Regions from separate parts of the Tardiphaga sp. GW822-FHT04G09 genome, predicted to be linked through region 2. Evidence: riboswitches for the same ligand, from Rfam matches in the RefSeq annotation. Region 2 holds a riboswitch; each other region holds the start of a gene.
What was found. A riboswitch is a leader RNA that binds a small molecule or an ion and turns the genes downstream of it on or off. The one in region 2 is predicted to bind cobalamin.
Positions count from the first base shown of each region.

Region 1: it holds a riboswitch for cobalamin, as region 2 does, so the genes downstream of both, AC1RLZ_RS06430 (ribonucleoside-diphosphate reductase subunit alpha) here and AC1RLZ_RS08320 (TonB-dependent receptor plug domain-containing protein) in region 2, are expected to answer to the same signal.
Region 3: it holds a riboswitch for cobalamin, as region 2 does, so the genes downstream of both, AC1RLZ_RS19260 (TonB-dependent receptor) here and AC1RLZ_RS08320 (TonB-dependent receptor plug domain-containing protein) in region 2, are expected to answer to the same signal.

Region 1 is NZ_JBXAMO010000002.1:564,672-568,951, forward strand. Features, by position in the region: gene AC1RLZ_RS06420 (GlxA family transcriptional regulator) at 1-780, shown strand, start outside; gene AC1RLZ_RS06425 (hypothetical protein) at 786-971, opposite strand; cobalamin riboswitch at 1,144-1,364, shown strand; gene AC1RLZ_RS06430 (ribonucleoside-diphosphate reductase subunit alpha) at 1,485-4,280, shown strand, end outside.
Region 2 is NZ_JBXAMO010000003.1:342,886-347,165, reverse strand. Features, by position in the region: gene AC1RLZ_RS08330 (O-acetylhomoserine aminocarboxypropyltransferase) at 1-616, shown strand, start outside; gene AC1RLZ_RS08325 (alpha/beta fold hydrolase) at 620-1,408, shown strand; cobalamin riboswitch at 1,455-1,658, shown strand; gene AC1RLZ_RS08320 (TonB-dependent receptor plug domain-containing protein) at 1,691-3,646, shown strand; gene AC1RLZ_RS08315 (FecCD family ABC transporter permease) at 3,640-4,280, shown strand, end outside.
Region 3 is NZ_JBXAMO010000011.1:88,182-92,461, reverse strand. Features, by position in the region: gene AC1RLZ_RS19265 (PepSY domain-containing protein) at 1-673, opposite strand, end outside; gene AC1RLZ_RS19260 (TonB-dependent receptor) at 676-2,955, opposite strand; cobalamin riboswitch at 3,062-3,249, opposite strand; gene AC1RLZ_RS19255 (alkaline phosphatase D family protein) at 3,395-4,280, shown strand, end outside.

The DNA of each region.
Region 1 (4,280 bases), on a different contig from region 2:
CTGGCGTTCAGTGACGCGAAGAAGCCCTGGGATCTGGTTCTGGTTGCCGGCGGGCCAGGTCTGCCGTCGGCGGAGGCCGATCCGCAGCTCACCGAATGGCTAGCCAGCGCCGCACTCCATGCGGGGCGTTACGGCTCGGTCTGCACCGGTGCATTCGCGCTCGGCCATGCAGGTCTGCTCGACGGCAAGACGGTGACGACGCACTGGCAGAATGCGCCGCTATTGGCGCTGCGTTTCCCCAAAGCGCATGTGGAGTTCGATCGCATCTATAGCCGCGATGGCGCGCTCGTGACATCGGCCGGCGTCACCGCAGGCATCGATCTCGGTCTCGCACTGGTTCAGGAAGATCATGGTGCCGATGTCGCGCTGGCTGTGGCCAAGCGTCTGGTCGTGGTGGCGCAGCGCCAGGGCGGCCAGTCGCAATTCAGTCCCTATCTGGTGCCGCCGTCCGAACCGGGTTCACCAATCGCGCGTGTCCATGCCCATGTGATGGCTCATTTGCGTGACGCGCACAGCGTGGATGAACTCGCCGATGTGGCGGGCATGAGCGCGCGAACTTTCGCGCGGGCGTTTAAGCAGGAAACGAAGATGACGCCGGCTGATTTTGTCGAGGGGGCCAGGATCGACACGGCGCGTAACCGTCTCGAAGGCAGCGATCTGCCGCTGAAGATGGTGGCCTATGAATGCGGCTTCACCACCGCCGAACATATGCGTCAGGTCTTCGTGCGACGGCTGGGCCTGACACCCAGCCAGTACCGGGCCAGCTTTCGCGCGGTCTGATCCGCTCAGGCGAGCTGCAGAGAGGAGATTGGATCGCTGGCCGGAAAACTGTCCATCAGCGCCTCGTTCAGCTTCTCGTCGAGGCGGCGCCGGGCAATCTGCTCCGTTGTCTCGAACGCCGCGAGTGCACCCGGGCGCTCGACGATAGTGTTGAAGTTCATCCTCTCGGTGGTCGTTACCAGGTTGCGCATGGCATTCTCCATTGGTTGGTGATGGTGTTCTGCGCTTCACAGCGCTTCCGGACAACGAATCGCATCGTGCAGAAACCGCCACCGATGCGGCGGATCCTGCCAGGACAAGCAGTTGTCCACGGGACCAACAGCCGTCATGAATTTGTCCGCTTGACACTCTGCCGCGGGTCACACCAAATGTAGACGTCACGGTCCGCCTTGTCGCAAGACTTGGTGGCTAAGAGGGAAGCCGGTGAAGACGTTGTTTTCGCGTCCAATTCCGGCGCTGCCCCCGCAACTGTAAGCAGAGAGTTTGTTTCGCCTGAAGTCACTGATGTCCTGTCGGCATTGGGAAGACAGAAACAAGCGCTTGAATCTGCGAGCCAGGAGACCTGCCGCGACACCAGAACGTCCATGGGCGGGGTGTCCCAGCGGTCGCTTGCAGGCAATGCCGGCGGGATCTCCGCCGTGTATTTTGCAGCGTCCTTTCGGCCCCAGCCCCCACTGCTTGATGCATCACACGGGGTCTTGCCGATGCCTACTTCATCTTCCGTCTTGTCCAACGGCCGCGATGCGGCCCATGCGCCGCCGATTCAACTGTCGCCGGAAACGCTCGCTGCGCCTGCGCGCGAACCTGCGATGCAGATTATCCGCCGCAACGGCACCGTGTCGCCCTTCGACGGCAGCAAGATTTCCGTGGCGATGACCAAGGCGTTCCTCGCCGTCGAGGGCCACACCGCTGCCGCGTCGCGCCGCGTTCATGAAGCGGTGGAACAGCTCACCGGCGATGTCGTGTCCGCGCTGACGCGCCGTGTCGGGGAGGGGCGCACCTTCCATATCGAGGATGTGCAGGACCAGGTCGAACTGGCGCTGATGCGCAGCGAGCATCACAAGGTGGCGCGCGCTTATGTGCTGTATCGCGAGGAGCGCGCCCGCACCCGCGCGGAGGAACTGGCCGCCAAGCCTGCGCTCGTCTCCACCGCGCCAGTGCTGCATGTCACGCTCGCCAACGGCACGCGCGCGCCGCTCGATTCGGCGCGTCTGGCGCTGATCGTCAACGAGGCCTGCGCCGGCCTCGATGGCGTCGATGCCGCCCCGGTGCTCGAGGAAACCCGCCGCAATCTCTATGACGGCATCACGCTGGATGAGCTGGCACTGGCCGGTATCATGGCCGCCCGTACGCTGGTGGAGCAGGAACCGAACTACACCTTTGTCAGCGCCCGCCTGCTGCTCGACAAGCTGCGCACCGAAGTCCTGTCCTTCGTCCATGGCAGTCCGACGCATGCGTCGCAGGCTGACATGACCACGCGCTACGCCGAATATTTCAGCGCCTATATCAAGACCGGCATCAATGCCGAACTGCTCGATCCTGAACTCGCGCGTTTCGACCTCAAGCGAATCGCCGCGGCGCTGAAGCCGGAAGGCGATCTCCAGTTCCAGTTTCTGGGTCTGCAGACGCTCTATGACCGCTACTTCCTGCATGTGCAGGGCAACCGAATCGAGCTGCCGCAGGCCTTCTTCATGCGCGTCGCCATGGGCCTCGCATTGCGCGAGATCGACCGCGAAGCCCGCGCCATCGAATTCTACAATCTGCTGTCGTCGTTCGACTTCATGGCCTCGACGCCGACTCTGTTCAATTCCGGCACGCTGCGCCCGCAGCTGTCGTCCTGCTTCCTCACCACGGTCGCCGACGATCTCGACGGCATCTTCAAGTCGGTGAAGGACAATGCGCTGCTGGCGAAATATTCCGGCGGTCTCGGCAATGACTGGACCCGCGTGCGCGGGCTGGGTGCCCACATCAAGGGCACCAATGGCGAGAGCCAGGGTGTGGTGCCATTCCTGAAAGTCGCTAATGACACGGCCATCGCCGTCAACCAGGGCGGCAAGCGCAAGGGCGCGGTCTGCGCCTATCTGGAAACCTGGCATATCGACATCGAGGAATTCCTCGATCTGCGCAAGAACACCGGCGACGACCGCCGCCGCACCCACGACATGAACACGGCCAACTGGGTGCCGGATCTGTTCATGCAGCGCGTCGAGCTTGACGGCGAATGGACACTGTTCTCGCCTGACGAAACGCCTGAGCTGCACGATCTCTTTGGCAAGCCCTTTGCCGAGCGCTATGCGGCCTACGAAGAGAAAGCCGCGCGAGGCGAGATGCGCGTGTTCAAGACGGTGCGTGCCACCGATCTGTGGCGCCGCATGCTGACCATGGTGTTCGAGACCGGCCATCCCTGGATCACGTTCAAGGACCCGTGCAACCTGCGCTCGCCGCAGCAGCATGTCGGCGTGATCCATTCGTCGAATCTCTGCACCGAAATCACTTTGAATACGTCGGATGATGAAGTCGCCGTCTGCAATCTCGGCTCGGTCAATCTGCTGAACCACATCGGCAAGGACGGCCTCGATCACGCACAGCTCAAGCGCACGGTGACCACGGCGATGCGAATGCTCGACAATGTCATCGACATCAATTTCTACACCATCCCGGAAGCACGCCGCTCCAACCTCAAGCATCGTCCGGTCGGTCTCGGCCTGATGGGCTTCCAGGACGCCCTGCAGGTCCAGGGCATCGCCATGGCGTCGGACGCTGCCGTCGCCTTCGCCGACACCAGCATGGAAGCGATTGCCTTCCATGCGATCTCGGCATCGGTCGATCTCGCCGCCGAGCGCGGCCGTTATCCGTCCTTTGAGGGATCGCTGTGGAGCCGCGGCATTCTGCCGATCGACTCCATCGAAATCCTGGCCGCTGCGCGGGGCGGCGTGGAGATGGATCGTTCCATCACGCTCGACTGGAATGGCTTGCGGGACCGTGTGAAGACGACCGGCATGCGCAATTCCAACGTGATGGCGATCGCGCCGACGGCGACGATCTCCAATATCTGCGGCGTCGCGCAGTCGATCGAGCCCGCCTATCAGAACCTCTATGTCAAATCGAACATGTCGGGCGACTTCACGGTGGTGAACGCGTTTCTCGTGCGCGATCTGAAGAAGCGCGGGCTGTGGGACGAGGTGATGGTCTCCGATCTCAAGTATTTCGACGGCAGCGTCGGATCGATCGACCGCGTGCCCGACGATCTCAAGGCGCTGTATGCGACCTCATTCGAGATCGACAGCGCTTGGCTGATCGAGGCGGCCTCGCGCCGGCAGAAATGGATCGACCAAGCGCAGTCGCTCAATCTCTACATCGCCAATCCCTCCGGCAAGAAGCTCGACCAGCTTTATCGCCTCGCCTGGACGCTGGGATTGAAGACGACCTACTACCTGCGCTCGCGCAGTGCCACGCATGTGGAGAAATCGACGCTGAAGGGCACCGACGGCAAGCTCAAC
Region 2 (4,280 bases):
CCGTTTCGACTGGCACGCCTCCGGCAAATTCCCCGTTCTGACCGAACCCTATGCCGGCTATCACGGCATCGTCTTCGACGAGCAGTTCGGCAATGCCGCCTTCATCATGCGTGCCCGCACCGAAGGCCTGCGCGATTTTGGCGCGTGTCTCTCGCCGACCAATGCGTTCCAGCTGCTGCAAGGCGTCGAGACGCTCGGCATTCGCATGGAGCGCCATATGGCCAATACACATGCGGTGCTGGCAGCCCTCACGGCAAACAAGGCGGTCGACTGGGTGCTGCATCCGTCGCTGGAGAATCATCCGGACTACCAGCTGGCGAAACGCCTGCTGCCGCGCGGCGCCGGCTCTATCGTTTCCTTCGGCATCAAGGGCGGCCGCAATGCCGGCCGCAAGTTCATCGAGGCGCTGAAGCTGACCAGCCATCTCGCCAATGTCGGCGACGCCAAGACGCTGGTCATTCATCCCGGAAGCACCACGCATCAGCAGATGGACGCCGAGCAGCTCAAGGCCGCCGGCATCGGCGAGGAATTGATCCGCCTCTCCGTCGGCATCGAAGCCGCCGATGACATCATCGACGATCTCGCGCAGGCGCTGCGCATCTCGCAGAAGGGCTGAGCGATGCAACTCACCGTCAACGGTCACGAGACCTATGTCGCCAATGGCGGCCGCACGTTCGATCCATCCCTGCCCGTGGTCGTCATGATCCACGGCGCCGGCTTCGATCACTCGACCTGGGCGCTGCATACGCGCTGGTTCGCGCATCACGGTTTCGCGGTGCTCGCGCCCGATCTGCCAGGCCATGGCCGCTCGAAAGGTGAAGCGCTCACCACCATCGGCGATCTCGCCGACTGGACTGCCGCACTGATCGATGCGTCCGCCGCAAAGACGGCACGGCTGATCGGCCATTCCATGGGCTCGCTGATTGCATTGGAGACCGCGGCGCGGCATCCGGGCAAGATCACACGCCTCGATCTGATGGGCACCGCGGGCACGATGACCGTCGGCCCGGATCTGTTGAAGGACGCCGAAGCCAATCAGCATTCCGCCATCGACATGGTGTCGATCTGGGGGCTCGGCTTTCGCGCCGAACTCGGCGGAAGCCTCGCGCCGGGGTTGTGGATGCATAGCGGCGCGCAGCGCGTGCTTGAGGCGACGAAGCCCGGCGTATTGTTCGCAGACCTCAACGCCTGCAATACATACCAGAATGCCCTGAGTGCTGCGGGCCAGCTCGATATCCCCGTCACGCTCATCCTCGGCGAGCGTGACATGATGACTCCCGCCAAGGCCGGCAAGACCCTGGCCGCCGCATTGAAAAACGCCCGCACGGTGATTCTGCCCGGCACCGGCCACATGATGATGGTCGAGCGCCCCGACGACGTGCTCGCCGCGCTACAGCACGAGCAATAGAGTCCGCCACGCGGCGATGGCTGTTGCACCGCGCGGCGTGCTGTGCTTCCTGTCTGTCGTTATCGGTGCCTCCGCGAGGAGGTGAAACGGGAATGCGGTGCGGGGAGTTATCCCCTATGCCGCGGCTGCCCCCGCAACTGTAAGCGGCCATTCCGGGTCCACAAAGCCACTGAGCTTGCCTCGCAAGCTCGGGAAGGCGGACCGGGAGACCACCGCGAGCCAGGAGACCGGCCGGTAACGAGTTTCACGCTCGTTCGACGGTGGGTCGACGGAAGGGGTTAAATGGCTATCCGGAATTTGGCTGCAGGCACTGCAGCCGTTATTGTTCTGTCTTGCTCTCACAGTGCTGTGCATGCGCAGTCCAGTGCCGAGCAACTCTCCGAAATCGTGGTGACGGCGGACAGAGCCCCCGAACAACTCAATCGCACCGGCAGTTCGATCGGCGTCGTCTCAGGCGAAACCATCGCGACCAGCAATCCCGGTTCGCTGGTCGATGCGCTGCGCACCGTGCCAGGTCTCGACATCAGCGAAAACGGCGGTCCCGGCGGCACCGCGAATGTGCGCCTGCGCGGCGGCAATACTGGGCAGACGCTGGTGATGATCGACGGCATTCGCGTCAACGATCCCACGGCTGCATCAGGCGATTTCGAATTCGCCATGTTCACGCCCTCCGCCATCGAGCGCATTGAAGTCCTGAAGGGACCGCAGAGCGCACTCTATGGCTCCGACGCAATGGGCGGCGTAGTCAACATCATCACCAAGAAGGGCTCCGGTCCTGCACAGGTCAATGTGCGCACGGAAGCCGGCAGCTACGGCACTGTCGTCACCCAGGGGTCGCTGACCGGCTCCAACGGTCCGTGGTCCTATGCCTTCACCGGCGGCGGCCAGCACAGCAACGGCTTCTCGCGTTACGGTTATCGTATCCCTGCCATTGAGGCGAAGTTTCCGAATCTCGAAAACGACAGTTTCGATCGCGTCGGTGGCTCGGCGCGCATCGGCTACGATGCCGGCGAAGGCATTCGGCTGGAGTCCGGCATCGTCCATTCGTTCACGCGCTCAGCCTATGATGCCGCGACAGGAGCGTTTCCGGATACGCCATCGGCGGCAACGCGTCTGCTGCAAACCGTGTATGGCCGCGTCGGTATCGATTCGTTCGGCGGCATTCTCACCCATAACGTCACGGTGTCGAACACCCATACCGAACGCTCCTTCGACGACGTCAGCTACAAGACCAACATGCTGCCACAAAATACCACGTCGAAGATCTCCGACTACGTCGGCAACAGTCTCGGCGCCGAATATCAGGCAACCCTGAAGCTCGGCGCATTCGGCTCCCTGGTCTACGGCGCCAAAACGCAGACCGAGACTGCACAGACCTACAGCACGAACATCTCGCCCATCGCTGGCCCGCTGACGCCGCTCCTGTCAAAGCGACAGGACACCAATTCGGTCTTCGCGCTATGGTCGGTGCCAATCGGCGAGCGGCTCAACGTCACGCTCGGCGGCCGGGTCGATGATGTGGTCGATGTCGCCCGCTTCGAAACGTGGCGTGCGACCGCGGCATATAATATCGTGGAGACCGGTACCAGATTTCGCGCCAGCGCTGGCACCGGCGCGAAAGCTCCGACGCTGTTCCAGCTTTACGACGTGAGCTATGGTAGCAGAAACCTGACACCGGAAACCAATTTCGGCTATGACGCCGGCATCGACCAGAGCCTCTTCAACGGCCGCGTCATGCTGTCGGTGACGGGCTTCTCCACTGATTACAGCAACCTGATCAACTTCGTCACCGACGCCTCCCGCCCGCTCGGCTATTACGTCAATGTCGCGCGCGCTGAAACCAGTGGTCTCGAAGTCGGCGGCAATGTCGATGTCATTCCGGGCTGGATGAAATTCAACGTGGCCTACACCTACCTGCACGCCCAGGATCTCGGCACCGACACAGTGCTGGCGCGGCGGCCGAAGAACCTCGCCCGCTTCGCACTCACGATCACGCCCACCGACAAGTGGATGATCGAGCCGCGCGTCACGACGGTGTCGAAGCGCTTCAGCAGCGCTAATCAGGTCGGTCAGGTCGATGCCTATACCCGCGTCGACCTCTATACCGAGTACAAGATCGATGCGAACTGGAAGGTCTTTGCCCGCGGCGAGAACATCCTGAATGAGCACTATCAGGAAGTGCTGAACTTCGGCACCACAGGACCTGCGGCCTACGCAGGCTTCAACGCCACATGGTGAGCATAGCGCCAGCAGCACGCCGCCGGACGGTCGCGACCATCGCGCTGGTCGGTCTCGTGACACTGCTGGCATTGGGCTCGCTTGGCACAGGGCCGGTGAAGCTTTCGCCGCTGACGGTGCTCGATGCATTGTTCGGCGGCGGCAGCGACGTGCAGCAGATCATCGTGCGCGAAATCCGCCTGCCCCGCGCGATCCTTGCGCTGGCCATCGGCGCGATCCTCGGCCTGTCCGGTGCCGCGCTGCAGGGCCTGCTGCGCAATCCCCTCGCCTCGCCGTCGCTGTTCGGCGCGCCGCAGTCGGCGGCCTTCGGCGCCGTGCTGATGATCTCGCTCGGTTTGGCTGATGTGCGCTCATGGGCGCTACCTGTTGCCGGCATTACGATGGCATTCCTCTCGGTCTTCATGCTGCTCGGCATCGCCGGCCGCAATGCGGGCCTGTTGCTGCTGATCCTTGCGGGCCTTGCGATCTCCAGTCTCGCAGGGGCCGCGACGGCGCTGGTGATGAACCTGTCGCCTAATCCCTTCGCGGCGCTTGAGATTGCTTTCTGGCTGCTCGGCTCGCTGGAAGACCGCAGCTTCCGTCATGTCACGCTGGCGCTTCCATTCATTGCAGCTGGCGTCATCATCCTGATGAG
Region 3 (4,280 bases), on a different contig from region 2:
GGCAGATGCCGGAGATCCACAGCACCACCAGCCGCCACAGCGGTCCGTCCTTGCGCAGCACGGTCGGATAGATCCAGTGCGGGATCGAGCCGAGCCAGTTCCAGACGCGCTCCGTGCGGTTGGTATCGAGTGCAATCTCGCCGGAGCGTGAGGAGACATAGAGTTTGGTGCCGGCGTCGTCGCCGAGCGTGATCAGATACAATGGTCGCAGCGGATCGTAACGCGCGGTGACGCTCCACTGGTCGCGATCGACGGTCTCTTCGAGCCGAGGCGACTTGCTGTCGGGATGATGCTGCGCAACAGCAAGTGCCTGCTGTTCGTTGATCTCGGCGATGGTGCGGCCATTGACGGCGGAGATGGCTTGCCATTGGCCGTCCCATGAGCTCAGTCGATACACCGGCTCATCGGCGATCATGTTCAATCGCAGATCGCGCGGATAGCGCGTGGCGCCGGCCTTCTTCATCGCGTCGTCGGGGGAGAGTGTTACTTTCTCCCAGACGATGTCAGGTAATGCCGCCAGCCGCTCTTTGTCGGAGAGGCCGGGAAACGCGACATACATCATCACCACGCCGGAGATGAACCACATCGCGAAGAAGAGGCAGGTGACGATGCCGACCCAGCGGTGACCGATATACAGCCACCGCCGGAGTGTTCGTGTCAGTGTGCGTGCCACGCTCAGAACTTCACATTGACCGCGAGCTGAGCGGTCCGCGGCATGCCGAGCAGCCACTGATTGGTGCCCCCGGACGTCGCATAGACCGTGTCGAACAGGTTGTAGATACGCAGCGACACCGTGGTATTGACGTCGGGCTTCCACTGCAGGCCGGCATTGACGACGTTATAGGCCGGCATTTCCAGCGTATTGGCGTTGTCGGCAAATCGCTTGCCGATGATCTGCACGCCGGCATTGGCCGACCAGTTCTGTGCGAAGGCCCAGGTCACCCAGACGTTGGAGACGTTCTGCGGCACGTTCACCGGCACATTGCCGGCATAGTTCACCGGGAGGCCGCCGACCGACTGCAGGAAGTCGTCATACTTCGCGCGCTGGAATGCGGTATTTGCGTCGATGCGCCAGCCATGGTCGAGCGCGAATCCGACCGACGCCTCGATGCCCCGTGACGATTGCTGGCCGACCTGCAAGGTCACGTTCAGGTTGTTGGGATCGCGGGCCAGAAGATTGTTTTTCACGATCTCATAGCCAGCAAGCGTCCACTCGCCACGGCCGCCCCAGAACGATTGCTTGACGCCGACTTCCACCTGTTTGCCGCTGGACAGCTTATAGGTGGTGTTCGCCGCGGAATTGGTGATCAGGTTGCTTACCGGATCCACCGCCACCGAATACTGGCCGTAGAAAGCGAGATTCTGGATCGGCGTATAAACCGCGCCAGCGCGCCATGAGGTCGCATGATACGCCTTCTCATAGCTGTTGCCCGGCGTGACGTAGTCGGTCCGCTCAACGGTCGGCTCGTCCTGGCGGATGCCGCCGATCAGCGACAGCTGGTCGGTGACGGACAAGCGGTTTTCCGCGAACACGCCATATTGGTTGGTCGTGGTGCTGAAGCCCGGCACCGTCGGTGAGGTGGTCGCGTAGAACGAACCCGGATTGAAATTGAACAGTGGCACCGACGACGAGCCTGCATAGGGCGAGTTGTTGGTGTGAGTGAAGGAGATGTTGTTGACGTCGAAACCGGTGACGAATTCGTTGACCATGCCAAAGATGTGGCCGCGGAAGGTGGCGTCCAAACGGTCGCCGATCTGCGTCTGGTTGTGGAAGATTTCGATGTAGTTGCCGCCGCCGCGATCGATCAGGCCGGTCCTGGCGTTGTAGACATAGCTTTCCTCGTCGCGCCAATGCCGCTGGCTGTTCAGATAATACAAGGTGTTGCGCAGCGTGATGCCGTCGCTCACCTGCCACTCGGTTTTCACCTGGTTCCAGCTGTCCTGATAGCGGATACTGCTGTCGCTGACATTGTAGTTCTGGAAGCGCAACGACGTGTCGAGCTTGCCGTTGATCAGCGGTGTGCCGAAGTAGCGCGACGGACTGCGGTCACCGTAATCGGTTGAGATCGTCCAGGTGATGTCTTCGGTCTGTTTGATCTGCACGGCGGCGTGGACTTCGACATGGGACTGGTGGTCACGGTCGACCCAGCCATCCGACATGCTGCCGATGGCGGTGATTCGGTAGGCGACGTCCTTGCTCACGGGGCCGCCGCTGTCCACGGCGATGCGGCGCTCCATATTGGTGTCGAAAGAGATCTCTGCCTGATTACGCGGCACCCACAGCGGCAGTTTCGAGACCACATTGATGGCGCCGCCAATGGCGCCTTCGCCATACATCACCGAGGCAGGACCGCGCAGCACTTCGATGCGCTCCGACGACCAGGTGTCATAGGGGAAGGTCAGCGTGCCGGACCCGACATAGAGGCGGGTGCCGTCATACAGTGTCATCACCGTGCCGTTGCCGTTAAAGCCGCGGGTGTTGAAGGCGATGCTGCCATTGCCGGGCGCCGGCTGGGCGGTGAAGCCGATGGCGTTTTGCGTCACCGCGGCGATGATGTTTTGCTGGCCGCGTTCGGCCATGGTCTCGGCGGAGATCACTTCCACGCTGGCCGGCGTTTGCAGGCGCGTGAGGCCGAGGCGGCTGCCGGTCGATGTCGTGCCGGTGAGGTTGAGCGTCGGCGCTGCGAAGACCGGGCCTGTCGGCGCGGCGACCGGCGCGCCCGTATTGGCGGCAATGTTGCGCTGCTGCCGCGAGCGCGCAGCGCGCGTGGGCTTGCCTGATGTCGTGCGGCGTACCCGTGTTGGCGTCGCGGTCGGCTGAACTACCACGGGATCGAGTACGTGGTGCGATTGCGCAGGTCGTAGCGAGCCTTCAGCGGGCACAAGGAAGCAGGACAGTGCGACAGAGGAAAGCAGAGCACTGCATCGCTTGGATGCATGGGAGACGGAGGTCATCTACAGGACTCGCGGTTACGTGGCACGTCACCGCAAACCAAGTCGCCCCGCCGCTTTCAAACAGGCAGTGTGACTTCCACCAGGACACCCCGCCCAATGTGCTCGCGTGTGACCACGACTGGCGGCAGGTCTCCTGGCTCGCGGGTCAATGCCTGTTGCCGCCTTCCCAAGTGAACACCCAGTGGCTCTTGGCGCAGGCTCGCCGCTTACAGTTGCGGGGGCAGCCGCGGAATCGGGGATCCCCTCACCGCATTCCCTTTTGATCCCCGAAGGGAACCGTCCCGTTCACGTTAAGGTGAAATTTCCAAATGTGTCAATCTAGTCGCCAGTCATTCGCAACTTGCGCCGACAGGTGTTGATATTGCGCATCACCTGTCATCGCGGCGTCAAGCGATCTGCCTAGCACCATGGGTGTCAAAGCCAGGATCAGGAGTTCGCCATGACTTACAAGTTCTCGGCGTTACATATGTCCCGCCGCCGTTTTCTCACGCACTCAGCTGCAGCAGGCGCCAGCTTCCTGGCGATGCCCTATCTCAGCCGCGCGGCGGATCGTCCGGTGGTGTCGCATGGCGTGCAGTCCGGCGATGTCGGGATCAATAGCGGCATGATCTGGTCGCGTGCCGACCGGCCGGCGCAGATGATGGTGGAAGTCGCCACCACCGAGTCCTTCAACAATGCGCGGACCTTGCCGCCGATGGTGGCGCTGCCGGAAACCGATTTCACAGCAAAGCTGCTGCTCGACAATCTGCCGGCCGGGCAGGACATCTTCTACCGCGTCAAATTCCGTGATCTTTCGCATACGGAGATCGTCGGCGAGCCCGTGACCGGCCGCTTCCGCACCGCGCCCGCGGATCGCCGCGATGTGTCTTTCGTTTGGGGCGGCGATGTCGCCGGACAGGGCTGGGGCATCAATGCGGAGGATGGCGGCATGGTCACCTACGCCACCATGCGCAAGCACAATCCGGATTTCCTGATCCATTCCGGCGATACGATCTATGCCGACGGCCCGATCCTGCCTGAAGTGAAATTGCCTGACGGCACGGTCTGGAAGAACACCATCATCGTGCCGGAAAAGGCCAAGGTCGCCGAGACGCTCGACGAATTCCGCGCCGCGCACAAATACAATCTGCTCGACGAGAATGTTCGCGCCTTCAATGCGCAGGTGCCGATCTTCGGCCAGTGGGACGATCACGAAGTCACCAACAACTGGTCGCTCTCCAAGCAGTTGCCGGCGGCCTACAAGGAACGCGACATCACGCTGCTGGCTGCGCGCGGCGCGCGTGCCTTTCACGAGATGTATCCGATCTCGGTCAATCCGGCCGAAC